Regions from separate parts of the Enterobacter sp. WI-ESBL-E8 genome, predicted to be linked through region 1. Evidence: predicted binding sites of a transcription regulator. Region 1 holds the regulator's gene; each other region holds the start of a gene.
The links. Region 1 encodes PurR, which represses purine synthesis genes. Its sites were predicted from a motif close to CANGCAAACGTTTGCNTG; they were not measured.
Positions count from the first base shown of each region.

Region 2: purM (phosphoribosylformylglycinamidine cyclo-ligase) is a predicted target of PurR. The motif match lies at 2,533-2,550, and genes of this name have one in related genera.
Region 3: cvpA (colicin V production protein) is a predicted target of PurR. The motif match lies at 2,046-2,063, and genes of this name have one in related genera.

Region 1 covers NZ_JBRWXJ010000001.1:2,035,828-2,040,040, forward strand. The annotation lists gene punC (purine nucleoside transporter PunC) at 1-8, opposite strand, end outside; gene punR (DNA-binding transcriptional activator PunR) at 124-1,035, shown strand; gene purR (HTH-type transcriptional repressor PurR) at 1,053-2,078, opposite strand; gene cydH (cytochrome bd-I oxidase subunit CydH) at 2,376-2,465, shown strand; gene ACWHWP_RS09745 (MFS transporter) at 2,629-3,795, shown strand; gene sodB (superoxide dismutase [Fe]) at 3,834-4,213, opposite strand, start outside.
Region 2 covers NZ_JBRWXJ010000001.1:3,591,351-3,595,563, reverse strand. The annotation lists gene ppk1 (polyphosphate kinase 1) at 1-589, opposite strand, end outside; gene purN (phosphoribosylglycinamide formyltransferase) at 797-1,438, opposite strand; gene purM (phosphoribosylformylglycinamidine cyclo-ligase) at 1,435-2,472, opposite strand; gene bglK (beta-glucoside kinase BglK) at 2,719-3,612, shown strand; gene ACWHWP_RS16980 (6-phospho-beta-glucosidase) at 3,623-4,213, shown strand, end outside.
Region 3 covers NZ_JBRWXJ010000001.1:3,465,706-3,469,918, forward strand. The annotation lists gene purF (amidophosphoribosyltransferase) at 1-1,468, opposite strand, end outside; gene cvpA (colicin V production protein) at 1,502-1,990, opposite strand; gene dedD (cell division protein DedD) at 2,245-2,943, opposite strand; gene folC (bifunctional tetrahydrofolate synthase/dihydrofolate synthase) at 2,933-4,201, opposite strand.

The DNA of each region.
Region 1 (4,213 bases):
GGTTGCATTATTTTATTCTCCTTAAGGAGGCAGGTGTACGTTGGCGCTGAGTGTAGGGAGTGCAAAGCCGCTTGTGAAACGCTAATATTTGGCGGGTGCATTCAAAAATTTTGCAGGCAGAAAATGTGGTCAGATTATTCTCTTGAAGTGGTCGATGCTGTCGCGCGTAACGGCAGCTTTAGCGGTGCGGCGCAGGAGCTGCACCGCGTCCCTTCGGCTATCAGCTACACCGTGCGTCAGCTCGAAGAGTGGCTGGCGGTGCCGCTGTTTGAGCGGCGCCATCGCGACGTGGAATTAACGCCCGCAGGCGCGTGGTTTTTGAAGGAAGGGCGTTCTGTTATCAAAAAAATGCAGATCACCCGCGAACAGTGTCAGCAGATCGCCAACGGCTGGCGGGGACATCTATCCATCGCGGTGGATAACATCGTTAAGCCGGAACGCACCCGGCAAATGATCGTCGATTTCTATCGGCATTTTTCTGACGTGGAGCTGCGGGTCTCGCAGGAGGTGTTCAACGGCGTCTGGGATGCGCTGGCGGACGGCAGGGCAGAGATGGCGATTGGGGCCACGCAGGCGATCCCGGTCGGGGGACGTTACGCCTTTCGCGATATGGGCATGCTGAGCTGGAAGTGCGTGGTGGCACGCGATCATCCGCTGGCGGCAATGGAAGGGCCGTTGAGCGACGATACGCTACGCAACTGGCCTTCACTGGTGCTGGAGGATACCTCCCGTTCATTACCCAAGCGTATCACCTGGCTTCTGGATAACCAGCGGCGGGTGGTGGCCCCTGACTGGGAATCGTCGGCGACGTGCCTCAGCGCCGGGCTGTGCGTCGCGATGGTGCCCGTGCACTTTGCGCGCCCAAAAATCGATACCGGAGAATGGGTTGAACTGACGCTGGAGAATCCCTTCCCGGATGCGGCCTGCTGCCTCACCTGGCAGCAAAATGACGTCTCACCCGCCATGGACTGGCTTCTGGATTATCTGGGAGACAGCGAAACGCTCAACCGAGAGTGGTTACGGGAGCCAGCGTAGCTGGCCCCGTAGAGCGATTAACGACGGTAGTCGCGGAACGGACCATCCGCAACGGAACGGCGTTCGATAAGGCGCGGGTGAACTTCAATGGACTGCGACTCTTCGCGCTTGTTGACGATCCTGTCCATCAGCATATTGAAGGCCGTTTCGCCCAGCGAATCTTTCGGCTGGTGAATGGTGGTCAACGCTGGCGTAAAGTAGCGCGCGTTACGCACGTTATCATACCCGATCACGGAAATATCCTGCGGTACGCGCAGGCCCAGCTCATCGGCGGCGCAGAGCGCGCCCATCGCCATGATGTCGCCCCCGCAGAACACGGCGGTCGGACGATGCTGCTGGGAGACGATCTGCTGCATAGCGCGGTAGCCCGACTCCGGCTCAAAGTCGCCCTGCACGATCCAGTTTTCCGGCACGTTGATCAGCGCTTCTTCCATTGCTTTCATGAAGCCGGCCAGACGGCCCGCGCCGGTGTTGCGCTCCAGCGGACCCGGGATCACGCCAATCTCGCGGTGACCGCGTTCGATCAGGTAACGACCGGCCATATAGCCGCCTTCAAAGGCGTTATCGATAACGGAATCGGTGAAGTCCGCGCGCGCTTCGCCCCAGTCCATCACCACCATCGGAATATGGCGATACTCTTCGAGCATGGACAGCACGGACTCCGGATACTCGGAACACATCACCAGCAGGCCATCAACGCGCTTTTGCGCCATCATCGACAGGTAGGCGCGCTGTTTTTCAATGCTGTTCCACGCGTTGCCCAGAATCAGGGTATAGCCTTTCTGGAAGCAGTTTTTCTCAACCGCTTCAATGATCTCGGCAAAATAGGCCGCTTCACTGCTGGTGGCCAGCAATCCAATAGATTTGGTGTGATTAACCTTGAGGCTTCGCGCAACCGCACTTGGCGAATAGTGCAGCTCTTTGATCGCGGCCCAGACGGCATTGCGCGTCTCTTCCGCCACGAAGCGGGTTTTGTTAATAACATGTGATACGGTTGTAGTGGAAACGTTTGCGCGTTTTGCTACGTCTTTAATTGTTGCCATTAAATGTCACTCCAGACCATATCCTAAGCTCCTGAAAAACCTGAAGGTAAACGTTTGCCTTCTCTCACCCTTATTTCGCAATGTTAAGTTGCGGCACGCCGGGAAAACGACACGGGACGTCAGGAGGGGGTCAATGGCCGGTACGCTAATAAATTTAGCGTGGAATTTTGTCCTATCTTGATGAAAAGGGGAAGAGGTAAAGTGTTTATCAGTTTAAATCCAGGAAGATTTTTGACGTAAACTGTGCAAAAATGAGCAGGCTCACTTTTCGTGGGGGGATTAAAAGGAGAAAAATTGATGAGTTCCGATCTGAAGTTTTCGCTGTTCACCACCGTTATTGTGCTGGCTCTGATTGTCGCTGCCGGTCTGACGGCTGCGCTGCACTGATTTACGCGGAGGGAGAGCGTTCTCCCTCCCGATCGCCCCAATTGTTACTTCTCATGCAAAAATCTTTTGCCATTTTGTTAACTTCTCATTTTTTGTGATTGATGTCATGCTTTCGGCTTCTTTGTTCTGTGTCACCACATGACACGGCATCCGGAGTTGACGCATGAAAATCAATTTTCCCCTGCTGGCCCTGGCGATTGGCGCTTTTGGGATTGGCACCACTGAATTCTCCCCGATGGGGTTACTGCCTGTTATTGCCCGGGGCGTGGACGTCTCGATCCCTGCTGCAGGCATGTTAATCAGCGCCTACGCAATCGGCGTGATGGTAGGCGCGCCGCTGATGACGCTTCTCCTTTCGCACCGCGCGCGCCGCAATGCGCTGATTTTCCTGATGGCGATTTTCACCCTGGGCAACGTGCTTTCCGCCATTGCGCCGGACTACACCACGCTGATGCTGTCACGCATTCTGACCAGCCTTAACCACGGCGCGTTCTTTGGGCTGGGGTCGGTCGTGGCGGCAAGCGTGGTGCCAAAACACAAGCAGGCGAGCGCCGTGGCAACCATGTTTATGGGCCTGACGATTGCCAACATTGGCGGGGTGCCTGCGGCGACCTGGCTGGGTGAAGCGATCGGCTGGCGTATGTCCTTCCTGGCGACCGCCGGGCTAGGCGTGATTGCCATGGTGGCGCTGTTCTTCTCCTTGCCAAAAGGCAGCGCGGGGGAACGTCCTGACGTGCGCAGAGAGCTTTCGGTGCTGATGCGCCCGCAGGTGCTCTCCGCGCTGCTTACCACCGTCCTGGGGGCAGGGGCGATGTTCACCCTTTACACCTACATTTCGCCGGTGTTGCATGACATCACCCACGCGACGCCTCTCTTTGTTACCGCAATGCTGGTGCTGATTGGCGTGGGCTTCTCGATTGGCAACTATCTGGGTGGGAAATTTGCCGACCGTTCCGTGAGCGGGACGCTGAAGGGCTTCTTAACCCTGCTGATTGTCATCATGATCGCCATTCCGTGGCTGGCGCGTAATGAGTATGGGGCCGCCATTGCGATGGTCGTCTGGGGTGCCGCAACCTTTGCCGTGGTTCCACCGCTGCAGATGCGCGTGATGCGTGTCGCGCATGAAGCGCCGGGTCTCTCATCTTCGGTCAATATTGGTGCCTTCAACCTGGGCAATGCACTCGGTGCGGCGGCCGGTGGGGCCGTGATTTCAGGGGGGCTGGGGTACAGCTTTGTGCCGGTGATGGGGGCAATCATTGCCGCCCTCGGCCTGCTGCTGGTGATGATGTCGGGTCGTAAACAGCCGGAAGCAGCCTGCGCTGCTGAATAAACCAAAAACGCAGAAGGGCGAGCCCTTCTGCGTGTCTCTTACGCGGCGAAGTTCTTCGCCACAAAGTCCCAGTTAACCAGCGCCCAGAAGTGCTCCAGGTAGTTAGGACGCGCGTTACGGTAATCAATGTAGTAAGCGTGTTCCCAAACGTCTACGGTCATCAGCGGCTTAGCGCTGGTGGTCAGCGGGGTGCCCGCGTTAGACGTTGAAACGATAGCCAGTTTGCCATCAGCTTCTTTGACCAGCCACGTCCAGCCAGAGCCGAAGTTCTTGATCGCGGCATCGGTGAACTTCGCTTTGAAATCCGCGAAGCTGCCAAATGCGGCGTTGATGGCGGCAGCCAGTTCACCGGCAGGCTCACCACCGGCATTCGGTGCCAGGCAGTGCCAGTAGAAGGTGTGATTCCACACTTGAGCGG
Region 2 (4,213 bases), 1.6 Mb from region 1:
TCATTGGCTTGCGTCGGCGCGGGGTTTCCGGCGGCAGGTTCACAAAGCGTGGCACCTTGTCGGACGGGATCTCCAGCAGCGCGTAACGGATAGACTCACCGCGAATGATCTCCACCGCCAGGTAGGTGTAGTCATCTTTCAGGAACTGCACCAGATCGGTTTCGCGGTTGATCAGAATCGGGGTAATGTGCTGGCGCAGATAGTGTTTGAAGTAGTGGCGCAGCCAGTTTTGCTGGTTAACGGAAAGCTGGCGTTCGTTAATCAGGAAGATTTGATTACGCGCCATTTCCAGCAGGAGTTCGTTATACAGGCCGTCAAATTCCTGATCGGCTTTCAGCACGCGAGACTGGATTTTGCCCAGCAGATGACGCGAGTGAGAGTTTAAGCCCTGTTCTTCGCTAATGATGATGCGCCTTTTCAGCTCGGCAAAGCGAACCTTATAGAACTCATCCAGGTTGTTGGAATAAATGCCCAAAAAACGCATGCGCTCGATCAGCGGGTTACTTTTGTCAGCCGCTTCCTGGAGTACACGTTCGTTGAATGCTAACCAGCTTAGCTCTTTCTCGATATATAACTTTTCCTGACCCATTACAGCTCACACTCCAGTTCAATCACAGGACGTGGTAAATCCGTCTCGTCCTTATTATGGCGAGCATTTCCACGATATGTCCAACAGTGCCAGAAAAGTATGACAGTTATTTTTTTTGTTGGGGATTTTAGAAGGTTGGAGAAGGGAATATCGGGTAATGCAATGCACAGGTCGGGTAAGCGCGGCAGCGCTACCCGACATATCCAACTACTCTTCCGCCGCATAACCCTGCGGGGGTAACTTAACGCCATCCAGCCAGGCTGCGCCGTCGCGCATTGCCAGACGCCCGTCAACAAACCAACTGACCACCAGGGGGTAAATGGCATGCTCCTGGCTCTGCACGCGTTCGGTCACCTCTTCTTCGCTGTCGCCGTCAAAGACCGGGACTTTCGCCTGCAGGATCACCGGACCGCCATCCAGCTCGTCGGTAACGAAATGCACGGAGGTGCCATGCTCTTCATCGCCGTTTTCCAGAACCTGACGATGGGTATGCAGGCCGGGATATTTCGGCAGAAGCGAAGGGTGAATATTCAGCAGACGGCCTGCGTAATGCGCGACAAAAGCCGGGCTCAGAATACGCATATACCCTGCCAGCACCACGACGTCAGGGGCGTAGGCATCAATCTCCTGAACCAGCTCGCGGTCAAAGGCTTCGCGACCGGCAAACTGGCTGGCTTCCAGCGCGTGCGCGGGAATATTCGCTTCCCGCGCGCGCTCAAGGCCGAACGCATCGGCCTTGTTGCTGAATACTGCCCGAATGGTGCCGTTGATTTTCTTCTGTTTGCAGGCGTCAATTATCGCCTGCAAATTGCTTCCGTTGCCGGAAATGAGCACCACGATGTTTTTCATTCAATGACCACACGCTGTTCGGAATCGGAAGCTTTAATCGTACCGATTTTCCACGCGTTTTCACCTTTCTCTGTCAGCAGCTTAACCGCTTTATCCGCTTCGCTTGCCGGCAGGGCGATAACCATACCTACGCCGCAGTTAAAGGTGCGATACATTTCGTGAGAGCTCACGTTGCCTGCGGTCTGCAGCCAGTTGAAGACGGCTGGCCACTGCCATGACGATTCGTCGATCACCGCCTGCGTGTTATCCGGCAGCACGCGCGGAATGTTTTCCCAGAAGCCGCCGCCGGTCAGGTGAGCGATAGCGTGAACGTCGACGTTCTCGATAAGCTCAAGCACGTTTTTCACGTAGATGCGTGTCGGCGCCAGCAGATGGTCGGCCAGCGGTTTACCTTCAAGCTCGGTGGTCAGTGGGTCGCAGCCGCTCACCTCAAGGATTTTACGCACCAGAGAGTAGCCGTTAGAGTGCGGGCCGCTGGAGGCCAGGGCGATCAGCACGTCGCCATCGGCCACTTTGCTGCCGTCGATAATTTCTGATTTTTCTACCACGCCGACGCAGAAGCCTGCGACGTCATAATCTTCACCGTGGTACATGCCCGGCATTTCCGCGGTTTCGCCGCCGACCAGCGCACAGCCTGACTGCAGGCAGCCTTCGGCGATGCCGTTAATCACGCTGGCTGCGGTATCCACGTCCAGTTTGCCGGTCGCGTAATAGTCGAGGAAGAACAGCGGCTCTGCACCCTGAACCACCAGGTCGTTTACGCACATCGCGACCAGATCGATACCGATCGTGTCGTGACGTTTTAAATCCATCGCCAGGCGCAGCTTTGTGCCTACACCGTCAGTACCCGAGACCAGAACAGGTTCACGATATTTTTGCGGCAGCGCGCACAGTGCGCCGAATCCACCCAGACCACCCATCACTTCCGGGCGGCGGGTTTTTTTCACCACACCTTTGATTCGGTCAACCAGCGCATTACCTGCGTCAATATCAACACCGGCATCTTTGTAGCTGAGAGAAGTTTTGTTGGTCACGGCTCAAGTCCCCACGCGATTGCATAGCTAGTAAGAAAAATCGGCGCAATTCTAACAGTCCAGGCAAACGTTTGCGAGCCTATTCTCGGCGAGAGGATTTTTTTTTCAGTTGCGTCCCGGACGGCGCGCAAACTTGATTCCGTTCACGAAAATGAAACCGGTTTCGGCGATCTGCTTGCAAGCGGTTTGCGGAATGAACATCATAAACTGAAACCGGTTTCAGTTTCATTCAGGAGGGATGAAGGCATGAACATCGCCGCATTTGATATTGGTGGCACTGCATTAAAAATGGGTATCGCGACGGGGCAGGGAGCGCTGCTGCAGAGGGATAAGGCCGCCATTAAGAACAGCGACGGCGAGGCCATCCTTTCGCAGATGCTGAACTGGGTGGCGGCGCATCCCGGGCTTGCGGGGATCGCCGTCAGCGCGCCGGGGTATGTGAATCCGCATACCGGGTTTATCGAGATGGGCGGGGCGATTCGCCGCTTCGATCAATTCGCGATGAAAGCCTGGCTTGAGGCGCAGACGGGATTACCGGTCACTGTCGAGAATGACGCTAACTGCGTGCTGCTGGCGGAGCGCTGGCAGGGCAAGGCGACGGATATCGACAACTTTCTGGTGCTGACTATCGGCACCGGGATCGGCGGGGCGATTTTCTGCAACGGCAAGCTGGTTCACGGGGCGCGTTTTCGCGCCGGGGAATTCGGCTACATGCTCACGGAAAGGGCGGACTCAAGACGCGTTGCCCGCCACTCCATGAATGAAAACTGCACGTTACGCACCCTGCGCAAGCGTTACGCCGATTGTCACGGGCTGGCGCTGGATGACGTGACCGGAGAAGCCATTTTTGACGGTTATGACGCAGGCGACGCCGCGTGCCGTCGCCTGGTGGATGATTTTCTTAACGGCATTGCGATAGGTCTTTATAACCTGGCGAATGTTTTCGATCCGCAGACCATTTTCATTGGCGGCGGAATTGCGGAGCGGCCCGGTTTTATGGATTTGCTCCGCACCCATCTCGCGTGGTTTGGCATCGCGGATATCGCCGATGTTGTCAGCCACGGCAACCGCGCCGGGTTAATTGGCGCGGTTTACCACTTCAGACAGCAGTATCCGTCAGCAATCCGCAACATCGAATGAGGGAAAGAGTATGTCAGGATTTAAAGCAGGTTTTCTATGGGGCGGCGCGGTTGCCGCGCATCAGCTGGAAGGCGGCTGGAAAGAGGGCGGCAAAGGGGTGAGCGTCGCCGACGTCATGACCGCCGGCGCGCACGGCGTACCGCGTGAAATCACCAACGGCGTGCTGCCCGGGAAAAACTACCCGAACCACGAAGCCATCGATTTCTACCATCGCTATAAGGAAGACATCAGGCTCTTTGCCGAGATGGGGTTCAAATGCTTCCGTACCTCTATTGCCTGGACGCGTATTTTCCCCAAAGGGGACGAGCGGGAGCCTAACGAGGCGGGTCTGAAGTTCTATGACGATCTGTTCGACGAATGCCTGAAATACGGCATCGAGCCGGTTATCACGCTCTCTCACTTCGAAATGCCTTTCCATCTGGTCACGGAGTACGGCGGATGGCGCAACCGCAAGCTGATCGACTTCTTTGTTCGCTTCGCACACGTCGTTTTCCAGCGCTACCAGCATAAAGTGAAGTACTGGATGACCTTCAACGAGATCAACAACCAGGCCAACTTCCACGAAGACTTTGCGCCGTTTACCAATTCCGGGCTGAAGTAT
Region 3 (4,213 bases), 1.4 Mb from region 1:
CGGCTTTGGCATCGTCGTTGCGCAGCGAATCCAGATAGTCGAGATACTGCTGGTCAACGTCTTTGGTCACGTAAATACCGTTAAACACAGAGCATTCGAACTGCTGAATATCCGGGTTCTCGGCGCGCACCGCGTCGATGAGATCGTTCAGATCCTGGAAAATCAGGCCGTCGGCACCGATGATCTGGCGAATTTCGTCCACTTCACGGCCGTGTGCGATCAGCTCGTTGGCGGTTGGCATATCAATACCGTACACGTTCGGGAAGCGAATCTCCGGGGCCGCAGAGGCCAGGTAGACTTTCTTCGCACCCGCTTCGCGCGCCATCTCAATGATTTGCTCAGAGGTGGTGCCGCGAACGATGGAATCATCCACCAGCAGAACGTTCTTGTCGCGGAACTCGGCGCGGTTGGCGTTCAGTTTGCGGCGCACGGACTTACGACGCAGCTGCTGGCCCGGCATGATAAAGGTACGGCCAACGTAGCGGTTCTTCACGAAGCCCTGACGGTATGGCTTATCCAGAATGCGGGCGATTTCCAGCGCGATATCGCAGGAGGTTTCCGGGATAGGAATGACGACGTCGATGTCAAGATCGTCCCACTCGCGGGCAATCTTCTCGCCCAGCTTGGTGCCCATGTTCACGCGCGCGCTGTAGACGGAAATCTTGTCGATGAAGGAATCCGGGCGGGCAAAGTAAACGTATTCAAACAGGCACGGGTTGCTGACCGGGTTATCGGCACACTGGCGGGTAAACAGCTGGCCCTTCTCGGTGATATAGACCGCTTCGCCCGGCGCAACGTCACGCAGGAACTCAAAGCCCAGGGTATCCAGCGCCACGCTTTCAGAGGCAACCATATATTCGGTACGACCATCGCCGAGGTCGCGCTTGCCGAGCACCAGCGGACGAATGCCGTTTGGATCGCGGAAGGCCACCATGCCATGACCGATGATCATCGCGACGCAGGCGTACGCTCCGCGGATCTGGCGGTTTGTCGCTGCGACAGCAGCAAAGACGTTGTCGGCTTCCAGCGGGTAGTGACGGAAGTTATCCAGCTCGCTGGCAAACACGTTGAGCAGGATTTCAGAATCAGAGGTGGTGTTAATGTGGCGACGTTTCTCTTCGAACAGCTTTTTACGCAGCTCGTGCGCGTTGGTCAGGTTGCCGTTATGAGCAAGCGTGATGCCGTACGGTGAGTTGACGTAGAAAGGCTGTGCCTCAGAAGCGCTGGAACTGCCAGCAGTAGGATAACGAACGTGACCGATACCCATATTACCTTGCAGACGCTGCATATGGCGGGCTTCAAACACATCGTTTACCAGGCCATTCGCCTTGCGTAAACGGAAGCAGTTGTTTGCATCAATGGTGATGATACCCGCAGCATCCTGCCCACGGTGCTGAAGCACCGATAACGCGTCATAAATCGACTGGTTTACCGGCATGAAACCGGCGATACCGACAATACCGCACATTCGTCTTTTCCTCGTTAAGCCACATCTCAGGGTTTATGCCCTGGGCAAAAAACTCGACGAGCTTTGCAGATAGTCAAAGAACCATCTGATGATGAAGCTGAACTCTGGAATGAGCTGCGATTTTTGCCAGTCTTCGCTTTTGGAGAACCCGGTGAAGGTATCCAGGAAGAACAGGATCGCGGCCACAATCAGCACGCCTCGTAATGCCCCGAAACAGATCCCGAGCACCCTGTCCGTTCCTGACAGACCGGTTTTCTCGACCAGCTGACCTATCACGTAATTCACGATAGCGCCGACAATCAGCGTCGCGATAAACAGCACCGCGATGGCGATTCCATTTCGGACCAGTTCATCTTCAAAGCCCGTGAACCAGACAGACAGGTAAGTGTAGTAATGACTGGCGACAAAGAAAGCACAACCCCATGTCACCAGCGATAACGCTTCACGAACAAAGCCACGGATCAGGCTAACCAGACAGGAAAAACCAATCACCGCAATGATGGCGTAATCAATCCAGACCATATGTGTCCCACGATTTAACGCCCTGTCATCCAGTTCGGGGCGAATTCTAACAGAAAAAGAAAACGTTTGCGTAGGGATTTCCTTCCCCCGCGTAAATAAAAAAGGCGCTGAAAAAATGTTCAACGCCGTGGCTTATTACGTCTCTTTGGACGTCTGCCGTTCCCCCTCACCCCAGCCCTCTCCCTCAAGGGAGAGGGAGCAAACTATCCCCTCGCCCCTCTGGGGAGAGGGTTAGGGTGAGGGGCAAGATTTTATCAGTTCGCGCTGTAGCTCATCACTACGCCGCTCAGGCCGGAGATCTGCTTCAGCTCGCCGAGCGAACCTTTCAGCTTGTCCTTAGACGCTTCTGGCCCCACGAGAATACGGGTAATTTTACCCTGCACCGGCGTGGTTGGTGAAGTGTAAACACGATATCCCGCACTGCGCAGTTTACCCACCACCTCATTGACTTTATCGGCATTTTTCAACGCGCCCAGCTGTACAACGTAGGCTTTACCCGTTGGGGCAGCGGCCTCTTGCTGAGCCGGTTTCGCTGGCGGAGGCGTCTCTGACGCCGCGGCAAGCTGTTCTGCCGTTTTATCACGCTGCGGTTTCGGCTGCGGTTTGTCGACCGGCTTCGGTTTTTCAACAGGCTTAGGCTGCTCTACCGGCACAGGATCGATGTCGCTGTTGCTCGCTGCCGCCAGGCGAGACGGATCGAGCGACGGCGCTGCAGCATCGCCCGCACGCACCTCTTCCGCCGCACCTTCCGGTGGCTGAGCAGGAAGCGCCTGCGTCGCCGCCGGCAGCATATCCGGCTCATCGCGGTCGCCCGGTTTAGGGACCAGCGGAATAGCGGCAAACTCATCCTGATAATGCTTTTTCTGCCCGTCGAGCAGACCCGGGAGAATAATCACCCCGAGCGCGACCAGCACAATGGTTCCTGTTAAACGGTTCTGAAACTTACTCGCCACCGGTTCTCCCCGCGTCCATCACTTCCATGACATGTGCCACCGTGTGGAATGAACCACACACCAGCACGGTATCTTCTGGTTTAGCATCCGCCATCGCGGCATGCCAGGCCTGCGCCACGCTACTGTAGATTGCGCCTTTGCCGAGATGTTCCATCAGCTGCTCAGCCGTCGCGCCGCGCGGCCCCTCCAGAGGAGCACAATACCAGCTATCGACCACACTCTCCATGCAGGCCAGCGTCCCGCCGATATCTTTATCATGAAGCATACCGATAACCGCCAGCACTCGCCCGGTTTTTGGTAACGATTTGAGACGTTCCGCGAGATACGCCGCCGCATGGGGGTTGTGCGCCACGTCCAGTATCAAACGCGGTGACTCGCTGACAATCTGGAAGCGCCCGGGCAGAATCGCGTTCTGTATGCCGTCGCGGATCGCCTGCTCGCTGATCGCAAGGCCGCTCGCACGAAGTGCCGCCAGGGCAGTCGCCGCGTTAGGCTGTGGCACCTGCGGCAGCGGCAGGTTGTCCAGCGCGCCCTGTGCATCGCTAAAGCGCCAGGCGTTATCACGTACTTCATACTGCCAGTCAACGCCGCGGCGCAGCAGATGCGCGCCCTTCTCGTGTGCCACCTCAGCGATGGTGTGTGGCATATCCGGCTCGCCGACCACGGCAGGCTTATTGGCCCGGAAAATACCGGCCTTCTCGCGGCCAATGCTTTCCCGGTCCGGACCCAGCCAGTCGGTATGGTCCAGCGCGATGCTGGTGACCACCGCCACGTCCGCATCCACCATATTGGTCGCATCAAGACGACCGCCGAGGCCGACCTCAAGGATCACCACGTCCAGCTGCGCCTGCCTGAACAGCCACAGCGCCGACAGAGTACCGTATTCAAAATAGGTTAATGAGGTCTCACCGCGCGCGGCTTCAATTTCCGCGAACGACGCCGTATGCGCCGATTCCGGCAGTTCGCCGTTCTGCACGCGCACCCGCTCGGTGTAGCGTACCAGGTGTGGAGAGCTGTAAACGCCTACCCTGTAACCCGCAGCCATCAGCACGGATTCCAGGGTACGGCAGGTGGTACCTTTGCCGTTGGTGCCCGCGACGGTAAACACGAAAGGTGCCGGTTTGAGCACATCAAGACGCGCGGCGACCTGGCTGACGCGTTCAAGCCCCATATCGATGGTTTTACTGTGCAGGTTTTCCAGATAAGAAAGCCACGCGGCCAGGGGCGACGTGGCTTGGGGAATGCTTTTATTTTCCATAATGCCCGGTTG